DNA from 2 places in the Hominibacterium faecale genome. Region 1 is predicted to be linked to the other one. Evidence: riboswitches for the same ligand, from Rfam matches in the RefSeq annotation. Region 1 holds a riboswitch; the other holds the start of a gene.
What was found. A riboswitch is a leader RNA that binds a small molecule or an ion and turns the genes downstream of it on or off. The one in region 1 is predicted to bind ZMP and ZTP.
Positions count from the first base shown of each region.

Region 1 (5,801 bases):
TGCTATAATAAAGTACACTGAAAAAACGAGAGGAACAACCTATGATGGAACATATAAACTGGTATCCGGGACACATGAAAAAGACCCGGGAGCTGATCCAGGAAAATCTGAAGCTGGTGGATGCGGTGGTGGAAGTGATCGATGCACGCATCCCGGTTTCCAGCAGAAATCCCATTATCGACGAACTGGTGAGAAATAAGAAGCGCATCATCATTCTCAACAAGAGCGATCTGTCGGACAGCGAGGCCAATCAGGAATGGGAGCAATACTTTCGGAAAAGAGGCAGTCAGGTCCTGACGATGAACTGTATGAAGGGCGGTGGGGCGGCACAGCTTTTAAAGCTGCTGTCCCGGCTGCAGGATGAGAAAAACGCCGGCCAGGTCAGGCAGCGGCCGTACCGGCTGATGATCGTGGGCGTGCCCAATGTGGGCAAGTCGTCTCTCATCAATCGTTTGACCGGAAAAAAGAGCGCCCAGACAGGGGACAGGCCGGGGGTGACCAAAGGCAAGCAATGGCTCAACCTTCCGGGCAATATGCAGCTTTTGGACACGCCAGGGATCCTCTGGCCCAAGTTTGAGGATCCGAAAGCAGGCCTTAATCTGGCTTTCTGCGGTTCGATCAAGGACGAAATCCTCGATGTGGCTACCCTGGCCCTGGAGCTGATTGCCGTCCTTCAAAACGGCTATGCGGAACTTCTGGCACAGCGCTACAAGCTGGACGGAGTAGAAGAGACCCCGATTCAGACCATGGAAGCGATAGCGCTCAAACGGGGCTGCATTCTCCCTGGGAAAAAGATCGATTACGAACGAATCGCCAAAGTGGTGCTGGATGAGTTTCGCGCAGGAACGATCGGAAAGATCACATTGGAAAGGGTACCCCATGAATAAGCAGGAAAAAGAGATGCTTTTGGCCCGGCGGCTTGTGGAAATGAAGCAGTTTGACAAGGAGCTATGCGGAAAAGACGTGATGTTTATCGCTGGCGTGGACGAAGTGGGCAGAGGGCCCCTGGCCGGTCCGGTGGTGGCGGCCTGTGCGGTGCTCCCGGAGGATTTTGATGTGCCGGGTATCGACGATTCCAAAAAGTTGACGGAAAAAAAGCGGGAAGCCTTGTATCCTCTGATTAAAGAAAAAGCTCTGGCCTATGGAATCGGTATGGCGGATCATATGCGGATCGATGAGATCAATATTCTTGAGGCCACAAAGGAAGCGATGATTCAGGCGGTGGAGGAGGCCTCCCGTATGCTGAAAGAGAGGGCGGGGGCCGGGATTGAGCATATCCTCTTTGATGCCATGATCATCAAGTCCATTCCAATTCCCCAAACCTCCGTCATAAAAGGAGACAGTAAGAGCTTGTCCATTGCAGCGGCCTCGGTTTTGGCCAAGGTCACTCGGGACCGGATGATGGTGGAAATGGCGCAGCGTTACCCGGGATACAGTTTTGAAAAAAATAAAGGTTACGGAACAAAAGCCCATTATGAAGGCTTGCGGCAGCAAGGCCCGTGCCCGATCCACAGGCGGACGTTTTTAAAAAACTTCTTAAAATAAAGCTTGATTCTCCATAAGGGAGATGCTATTATTTATTTGTTATACGACTGACGGAACAAGTGGAATGGACCACGTGGAGTATAATGTATATGATGAGCCGACCGTCTGGGCATTTGTCCGGATTGCCAGGCTCTTTTTGCGTATATGGAGAGCTTCTGTGCCATTGAAAAAGGCAAGAGAATCGGCCCCAGTTATAACTGTTTGTAAACGTTGATTGAAAAGGAGAAATGAAATGGAAATCAAAAGTGATATTCAGATCGCTCAGGAAACAGAGATGAAAAACATCAAAGAGATTGCAGATGCTGCCGGTCTTGACCAGAAGTACATTGAGCTGTATGGAAACTATAAAGCCAAGGTAGACTATAATTTGCTGGAGGAAAAAAAGGATGGCCCAGACGGCAAGGTGATCTTGGTGACCGCCATTTCTCCCACACCGGCCGGCGAAGGTAAGACGACGACAACCGTCGGCCTTGCCGATGCGCTGAAGAAGATTGACAAGAAGGTGTTGGTGGCGCTGAGAGAGCCGTCTCTGGGCCCGGTATTCGGCGTAAAAGGCGGAGCTGCGGGCGGCGGATACGCGCAAGTGGTTCCCATGGAGGACATCAATCTCCATTTTACCGGAGATATGCACGCCATCGGCGCTGCAAATAACCTTTTGGCCGCAATGCTGGACAACCATATTCAGCAGGGAAATTCGCTGGGAATTGACCCAAGGAAGATCACCTGGAAACGGTGCGTGGACATGAACGACCGTCAGCTGCGTTTTGTGGTGGACGGCTTGGGCGGAAAAGCCAACGGAACGCCACGGGAGGACGGCTTCGACATCACCGTTGCCAGCGAAATCATGGCTATTCTCTGCCTTTCCAGCGATATTGAAGACTTGAAGAACCGAGTGGCCAACATTATTGTCGGCTATACATATGACGACCAGCCGGTAACAGCCGGACAGTTGAAGGCCCAGGGAGCATTGGCAGCTCTTTTAAAGGATGCCCTCAAGCCCAATCTGGTACAGACTTTGGAGCATACTCCGGCCTTTATCCACGGCGGTCCTTTTGCCAATATCGCCCACGGCTGCAACTCGATCATGGCTACCCGCATGGCGATGAAGATGGCGGACTACGTGGTAACGGAAGCCGGATTCGGGGCTGATCTGGGCGCGGAAAAGTTCCTGGATATTAAATGCCGCATGGCGGGCATTAAACCATCGGCAGTTGTGGTAGTAGCTACGGTACGGGCATTAAAACATCACGGCGGCGTAGCCAAGGGCGATCTGGGACAGGAAAATCTGGACGCCTTGGAAAAAGGCCTGCCCAATCTTCTCCAGCATGTGGAAAACATCACCCAGGTCTACGGACTTCCGGCTGTTGTGGCGATCAACCGATTCCCGACGGACACTGAAGCTGAATTAAAGCTGGTGGAAGCCAAATGCAAAGAGCTGGGCGTTCATGTAGCTCTCAGCGAAGTGTGGGGAAAAGGCGGCGAAGGCGGTATTGCTCTGGCAAAAGAGGTAGTGCGTCTCTGCGATGAACCGAACACGTTCAGCCAATCCTATCAGCTTGACCTGTCCATTGAAGAAAAGATTCGTGCCATCGCCACTAAGATTTATCGGGCCGATGACATCAATATTCTTCCGGCTGCCAGAAAACAGATGGACCAGCTGGAGAAGCTGGGCTTTGGAAACCTGCCCATCTGCGTTGCCAAAACTCAGTACAGTTTTTCTGATGATCCCGCCTTGCTGGGAGCACCAAGAGGCTTTACACTGACCGTGCGCAATTTGAAAGTATCTGCGGGAGCAGGATTTATTGTGGCGCTGACCGGGGATATTATGACAATGCCGGGGCTGCCCAAAGTTCCTGCTGCGGAGAAGATCGATGTGGATAAGAGCGGAAAGATCACCGGTTTGTTCTAAGACGTTTTTTGGAAGACCCCAGGGCGGGAGCATATTGCTTCAGCCCTGGGGTCTTGTTATATAGCGGGTGGGAATGACCAATTTCCAGGCAGCTCCGGAAAAACTTTTGTGAAAATCCGCACATTTTTCGTAAAGTTGTGGGTTTGAGGGGCTTCGTCCTGAGAAAAAGAAGGACTGACTCCCAAACGTTTGATTTAAGGAGGCTCAATCGTTGAAAGAAGCGTAAGTTTTTCGTGATTTTAAAAATCTTTTCCTCAAGAGCCTTATCTGGCAAGCCGCCGCTTGGAAAAGAGCATCATCCCTTCCAAAGCCACAGCCCGGCCGCTGCTGGCAGCAAAAAAGACACCCGGCCTCTTTGAGGCGAGTGTCTTTTTAAATGGTCAGTCTGCGATCAGGGAAGATGCATATCCGTAAATGCACCTGCGAAACTATTCCACCGGTGCAAAAGCATTTTTGTAGGTATCGAAGTCTGCTGTACAAAGGTGGCTTGCTTTAACAGCCTCATCCCCGCTGTTCAGCTCCTTCAGCACAATATTTGCCATTTCTTTTACCATATAATCCTTATTGCTGTCCTCAGTATCTAATGAAGTCTTGACAAATGTATATTCAAAAGCCGGCGCCTGGTATTTCTTCTGGTCCGCTTCCTTGCAAGGCACCAGGAACACCGTCTTTCTGGCATCGCATTTTACTGTTTTCTTACCTTTAATTTGCTTGTCGTACTGTTCCTTTGTCATTGTGACAGTCATAGCGCCGCTGGAATCACCGGTATTGGCCGCATCGATCAGTACCACCTGATAGTTGCCTTCCGTTTCCTTTGTTTCCGTAATACGCATGTCGCCGCTTTCCGTCTCCGCCATTACCACGTAAGAAACATCTTCAATCTCGTAGCGGCCGTTTTCATCGGCGCTGACGTTTGCGGCTGCTTTTTCCGAATCAGCCCCGCTGCTTGCGCCACCCTTACCTGAGCAGGCCGTAATGCCAAGGACCAGGCAAAGCGCTGTCATAACGCAAACTATTTTTTTCATTTAACAACCTTCTTTCCTGTTATTGATACACACATCTCCCCTGAGCGAAAGCCTGTCCCTAAATCTGGTATCAGGCCCTCTGAATCCCATTGTAACATAGTTTGTCCAGTAAAAGAATACCAATACCCATATCTAAAATTTAATTAGTAAAGCTGTAATTAATAGAAATTATGAATTAGACGCTTACCAAAACGCTCTATTATAATAACAGGAAGAAAATGGAGAGGAGGCTTACGATTGGACTACATAGGAATCGATATCGGATCCACGGCCACAAAAGTCGTGGTCAGAGGCGACCACAACGGCCATTTTGCCATGCCTTCCGGGTGGAACAGCAAGGAGACCTCCCAGGCGGTAAAAAACAGATTAACAGAAGCAGGCGTTGATCTTGCAGAAAAATGCGCTGTCGCCGCTACTGGCTACGGGCGGATTTCCGTCGATTTTTCAGACTATCGGATCACCGAGATCACCTGTCATGGCCGGGGCGGATTTGAGCTGACGGGAGAGGACTGCACCATCATCGATGTGGGCGGACAGGATACCAAGATTATACAGATCGAAAACGGGCAGGTTTGCGATTTTTTGATGAATGATAAATGCTCCGCCGGTACAGGAAAGTTTCTGGAAATCATGGCAAACCGCATGGGCGTGACCATCGATGAGCTCTTTGCTTTGGCTAAAGAGGGGAAGCCGCTGGCCATCAGCTCTTTGTGCACGGTTTTCGCTGAGTCGGAGATCGTCAGCTATATGGGAGAAGGACACCCGAAAGAAAATATCGCCGCCGGGATCGTCGATTCGGTAGCGGAAAAAGTAGCGCAGCTCTACGGAAGGCGGCCTGCAAAAAAAGGAATTTACCTCACCGGCGGGCTGAGCCACTGCCGCCAATTTGCAGATAGAATCGAGGAGCGGCTCAGTACAGAAGTAAGGACGCTAAAGCTGGGCAGATACGCGGGAGCACTGGGAGCATCAATTCTGGCCGAAGAAAAGGCCGGTAAATAAAAAAACTGCTCATACAGTCACAGAAAGGAAATGAACATGGATGTAAGAAAAGAACTACCAGAGATTTTTGAAGATTTTGCAGAAGAACGAAGGAACGCTTTTGTGCGGGTGAAAGATTTGAAGGAACAGAATATCCCGGTCGTGGGCATGTTCTGCACCTACTTTCCCCAGGAGCTGGCATTGGCCGCGGGAGCAGCGCCGGTTTCCCTCTGCGCCACATCGGATGAAACTATATCCGCGGCTGAAGAAGATTTACCGAAAAATCTCTGCCCGCTGATCAAATCCAGCTACGGGTTTGGAAAAACGGACAAGTGTCCTTTCTT
Region 1 is NZ_JAJAGH010000017.1:54,180-59,980, reverse strand. Features, by position in the region: gene ylqF (ribosome biogenesis GTPase YlqF) at 42-887, shown strand; gene LG211_RS18490 (ribonuclease HII) at 880-1,545, shown strand; ZMP/ZTP riboswitch at 1,579-1,663, shown strand; gene LG211_RS18485 (formate--tetrahydrofolate ligase) at 1,778-3,454, shown strand; gene LG211_RS18480 (hypothetical protein) at 3,883-4,479, opposite strand; gene LG211_RS18475 (acyl-CoA dehydratase activase) at 4,717-5,478, shown strand; gene LG211_RS18470 (double-cubane-cluster-containing anaerobic reductase) at 5,515-5,801, shown strand, end outside.

Region 2 (5,801 bases), on a different contig from region 1:
CCGCAGAGTTCTGATAGGGTTAAGTTGTATGCGTCAGTAGCGTATATGTTGCTTGAATGAGGGATATGGGCAGTAATGCCCATATCTACTTATTTCGAGTATAGTGAAACGGAGCAGAAAATGATAAAGAAAAATAATCAAAAAAAGCTATTGTTGATGATATTGATAACGGTTGTAATGATATTATTCTTGGCGTGCAGTACTAATGAGGATAAGGACTCACAAGAAAATACCACAAATAGCAATCCCAATCCCAGTGAACAATACAGCAAGTTTGTAAAAGACGTACACAGAATAAACAAAGAGAAATTCGAAAACTTTGTTTTAATATCTCAGCCTGGTGTCAATAACGTATTTATGACAATGCCTGAGACCAATCTGGATGATAGAGAAAAGGACTCATTGGCTGATGGATCCCCGTCAAAATATATATTTGAATTCACGAACCAAAAAGGTGATCTATACATTAGAACAACATTTCTGTACTACTCAATGAACGAAAATGGCATATTGCTGCAAAGCATTATTGCGCCGGACACTAGACTGGAGAGGACAGGAGACTATCAGAACGTGGTTCAAAATGTACCAAGTGTATTATCGGATTTAATTAGTATCAATGGTTATACAGTATTAATTGAAAGTACCCTATTAAATGGGGTAGATAAAGGGTCAGATGAAAAAAATACAGAATATTTATTAGCTGAGGAACTTAAGTTTGTAAAAGAGTTAGAAGGATTTTTGAAAAGCATAACGACTTAGATTTTTAGATGCCTTAGAATGGCTGCCCGAAACTTATAAAAGATTGAAAATAAAGGCCTAGTATGGTAAACTTCTAGAGAAGAATCATTATTCTAGAAGTTTTTTTTGTTGGTGCAGTTGCTCCGTAAATCCATATCAAAAGAGGTAAAAGAGGTGCCCAATGCATTGGAATATTGCAGCAGAATGTATTTCACTCGTATACTTGCTTATCATTTGGTTCTATTCCCGAAAAAGCAGCTTGGTCCCATCGCTGAAAAACCGCTTGTTCTACTTTTGTTTCGCAGCGACTTTTTGCGCGATCGGCTTTAACATTTTATCGACCGCAATGCTTTCATACCCGGAGCACTCCATCAATCTTTTGACCTGGCTTGTGACGACCATCTATTTCATCGCCACTCCTCTGATGGGAATGGCTTACTTTTTCTATACCATCGCAACAGTCTTCGAAGGCCAGGGAAACGCCCTTAAAATCATGAAATGGACATCTATTCCAGGAATTTTCTACTTGGTGCTGGTGTTGATCAACCCCTTCTGCAAAGAGCTGTTCCACATCGACGCATCCGGCGCATATTTCCAGGGACCCCTGATCATAACCACTTACCTGATCTTCTACATTTACTGCCTGGCAGCGATCACCGTCGCTTTTGTCAGAACAAAACAGGTGGACCCCATTATTAGAAAAATTCTGGCCACCTTTCCCATTATCGCAGTGCTGGTCATCATTGTTCAGCAGCTTTATCCCACCGTCATTTTGTCCGGATCCGCCGCCACCTGCGCGCTGCTGATCATCTATTTGTATTTGCAGAACAAACAGAATTCCACCGATTATTTAACCGGATTGCCCAACAGGCAGGAATTCCTCAAAATGCTGGAATTGCAGACGAGAAAATCGCGAAATTTTACCCTCATTGTACTCTCGCTGAGGGACTTTCGCCGCGTCAACGATACATACGGCCAGCATACAGGGGATCGATTTCTACGTGAAATTGGAAACTTTTTAATTAAAAGAGCGCAACCGCATTGTTTATATCGTTACGGAGGAGATGAATTTGCTCTGCTCTGTCAAGGGACAAGCGATCAAGACATAAAAAAGATTGTAGAGAGCCTGACCGCCCGTATGCAGGAACCCTGGTCAGTAGACGAAAACAGCTGTGTCATTCCGGCAGCCATCGGTATCGTACGCTATCCTCAAAGCGCAAAGGTTGTCGAAGATTTAATCAATGGCATTGAATATGCAGTAGCCAAGGCAAAAGACAGCAAGCGGGCAGGCGCGTATTACTGCGGTCAGGAGATGCTGAAAGCAGTGCGCAGGCGATCACAGATTATCACTATTTTAGAGAAAAACCTGGAAGCAAACACCTTTTCTGTTTTTTATCAGCCGATCATATCTAATCATACCGGACAATATGTGGTTGCCGAATCCCTCTTGCGAATTCCCAATTCGCCTCTTGGTCCTTTGTATCCCAACGAATTTATTCCCATTGCAGAGGATACGGGGATCATTGTCGATATCACCTATCAGGTTTTACAAAAGACATGCCGGTTCATCAATCGAATATCAGAAGTAAACCCTAATTTTGAAGGGGTCCATGTGAATTTTTCCGGGCATATGTTCTCACAGATAGATTTGGCGGACCGGGTGGAGGGAATTATAACCAGCAGCGGTACTCCTTTTAACAAGATCAAAATAGAGATAACCGAAAGCATTTTGCTGGAAAACACTAAATGCGTCAGTGAGTTCGCAGAGCGTATGCAGAAAAAAGGTGTACGCATGGAGCTGGATGATTTCGGGACAGGCTATTCCAATATTGTATCTGTTATGACCATGCCTCTGGATACGGTAAAATTGGATAAAAGCCTGATTTGGGCTGCCATGAATAGTAAAAAGTCCGCGATGATGGTCAGAAGTATTACAAGAATTTTCCACGAAATGGGGATGCAGGTATTAGCGGAAGGCGTAGAGACAGAGGAACAAGAACGCTTTGTCAGCCAATGCGGAATTGATTTGATCCAAGGATTCCTGTTTGCCAAACCAATGGCCGAAGATGAAGCGTTTGCTTGGCTCAGAAAACTTTGAGCAGCCGCAGCCGTAGGAAATTTTGAACAATATTCACATAAAATTTCTTGACAATAACCCCCAAGATATAGTATATTCAAAAAGTCATATGACTGACGGAAGTGGAAAAAACCACATGGAGTATGATCGTGAACTAAAGCCGACCGTCTGGGCTAAGAAAAAGCCCGGATGGTGCGGCTTTTTCTATTTTGATCGATTATATGGAGGGAAAGATAACATGCGCAAAGAATGGGAAGGATTTAATAGCGGAAACTGGAGACACGTGATCGATGTAAGGAATTTTATTCAAAAAAACGTAACGCCCTACAGCGGCGACGACTCTTTTTTGGAAGGACCCACCGCACGAACGGAAAAAGTCTGGAACAGATGCAAAGAGCTGTTGCTGGAAGAGATCGAACATGGTATTTATGATGTAGAAACTGACGTAGTTTCCGGTATCGATAACTTTAAGCCGGGATACATTGATCAGGAAAACGAAGTGATCGTAGGACTTCAGACAGATGCTCCTCTCAAACGCATGATCAACCTCTACGGCGGTATCCGTATGGCTGAATCCGCCCTGGAGCAGTACGGATATGAAATGAATCCGGAAATCAAACGGCGTTTTCATGAATTCCGTAAAACCCACAATGAAGGTGTGTTCGATGCTTATCCCAATCGAACCAAGGTTGCAAGACATAACGGCCTTTTGACCGGCCTTCCCGATGCCTATGGAAGAGGCCGGATCATCGGCGATTACAGGAGAATTGCGCTCTACGGCATCGATTATCTGATCGAGCAGAAACAGCAGGATATTGAGATGGCCGACGGTCCGATGACCGATGAGCTGATCCGTATCCGGGAAGAGCTCCGCGAGCAGGTGCGCGCACTGAAAGAAGTTAAGGCCATGGCTGCAAAGTATGGAATCGACCTGAGCCAGCCTGCGGCCGACGCTCGTGAGGCCGTACAGTTTGTGTACCTGGGATACCTGGCCGGTGTTAAGGAGAACAACGGAGCGGCCACTTCTTTGGGAAGAACGTCCACCTTCCTGGATATCTATATCCAGCGCGATCTGGAGCGGGGGACGCTGACGGAAAAAGAAGCCCAGGAATTGATCGATCAGTTTGTCATTAAGCTGCGCTTGGTGCGCCATCTGAGAACCCCCGAATACAACGAACTCTTTGGAGGCGATCCTACCTGGGTAACGGAAGCCATCGGAGGTATGAGCGTAAAGGGAACAACGCTGGTTACGAAAAACTCCTTCCGTTATCTCCATACCCTGAAAAACCTCGGTACAGCGCCGGAGCCCAATCTGACCGTGCTCTGGAGCCAGAATCTTCCGGAAAATTTCAAGCGCTACTGTACCAAGATGAGTATTGAGACCGATTCCATCCAGTATGAAAACGATGACGTGATGCGCCCTGTTTACGGCGACGATTATGCCATTTCCTGCTGCGTTTCCGCCATGAGCGTGGGCAAGCAGATGCAGTTTTTCGGCGCCCGGGCCAATGTGATCAAATCCCTGCTCTATGCCATCAACGGCGGCGTGGACGAGCTGACGGGCGATCTGGTCATCCCCAAAATCAAGCCTCTTGAATACGACGATGTTTTGGATTTCAACGAAGTTATGCTCAGCTATAAGAAAGTACTTGCTTATGTTGCCGAGCTCTATGTGGATACTATGAATGTGATCCATTATATGCATGATAAATACGCCTATGAAGCAAGCCAGATGGCCCTGCATGATACCCACGTTGAAAGGCTGACGGCTTTCGGCATCGCAGGACTTTCCTGTGCAGCGGATTCGCTTTCTGCGATTAAATTTGCAAAAGTCCGCCCGGTTCGCAATGAACAGGGCGTTGCCGTTGATTTTGAAGTAGAAGGGGATTTCCCCAAATACGGAAATGACGACGATGCAGTCGACGATATTGCCATTGAAATTGTTAAGCATTTTTCCGCAGAGCTGAAAAAGCATCCGATGTACAGAGATGCCAGACATACGCTGTCAGCATTGACCATCACTTCCAATGTCATGTATGGGAAAAAGACCGGGAACACACCGGACGGCAGAAAATATGGAGAACCGCTGGCGCCGGGAGCAAACCCGATGCACGGAAGAGATGTGAACGGTGCAGTGGCTTCGCTCAATACCGTTGCAAAGATTCCATATCGCACCGTATGCCAGGACGGCGTTTCCAATACCTTCTCCATTGTCCCGGAAGCACTGGGCAAGGATGCGCCACAGCAGGAATACAATTTAGTGTCGCTGCTGGACGGTTACTTCTGCCAGGGAGCTCATCATCTCAACGTGAATGTGATGCGAAAAGAGCTTTTGAAAAAAGCAATGGAGCATCCGGAACAGTATCCGTCTCTAACGATCCGTGTATCCGGCTACGCCGTCAACTTTGTGCGCCTCAGCAGAGAGCAGCAGGAAGAAGTGATCAAGCGGACTTTCCACGGAGCAATGTAAGACCTTGAATCATATAAGATAAAAAGTGCGCATATCATAAGAAGGGCGGCCCAAGGCCTCTTGGGCTGGTCTTCGGGAAATAATCGCTGGAAAAGGTGTTAGCAGCTGCTAGCGATAAAATGGTAAAAAGCCTGCCGCTTTCGACTGGTGAAAGACGTAATTATGACATTATTATTAATAATTCCTGATTTTTCTTGCATAAGAACTGGCATCAATCTATAATTGGAACGTATCATAGGATTAGTAAGTAAAAGAAGGGATAGAAACAGAAATGAACAGAAACATAGCTTTATCGATTGTATTATCGATTGTAACCTGCGGCATTTATTCGATCTATTGGTTTGTTGTGCTGACTGACGAGGTGAATCGGGAAAAGCCGGAATACGCTGCGGATATGTCCGGTATCGCCTGTTTTTTGCTCAGCCTGATCACCTGCAACATCTATGGTATCTATTGGGCGTTTAAAATGGGGGAAAAACTGGATACGATCAAATCGGAAAGGGGCATCGTTACCGG
Region 2 is NZ_JAJAGH010000006.1:332,806-338,606, reverse strand. Features, by position in the region: gene LG211_RS09440 (hypothetical protein) at 121-759, shown strand; gene LG211_RS09435 (EAL domain-containing protein) at 920-2,836, shown strand; ZMP/ZTP riboswitch at 2,915-2,996, shown strand; gene pflB (formate C-acetyltransferase) at 3,054-5,285, shown strand; gene LG211_RS09425 (DUF4234 domain-containing protein) at 5,557-5,801, shown strand, end outside.
Region 2: linked by a shared signal. The riboswitch ahead of pflB (formate C-acetyltransferase) and the one ahead of LG211_RS18485 (formate--tetrahydrofolate ligase) in region 1 are both predicted to bind ZMP and ZTP.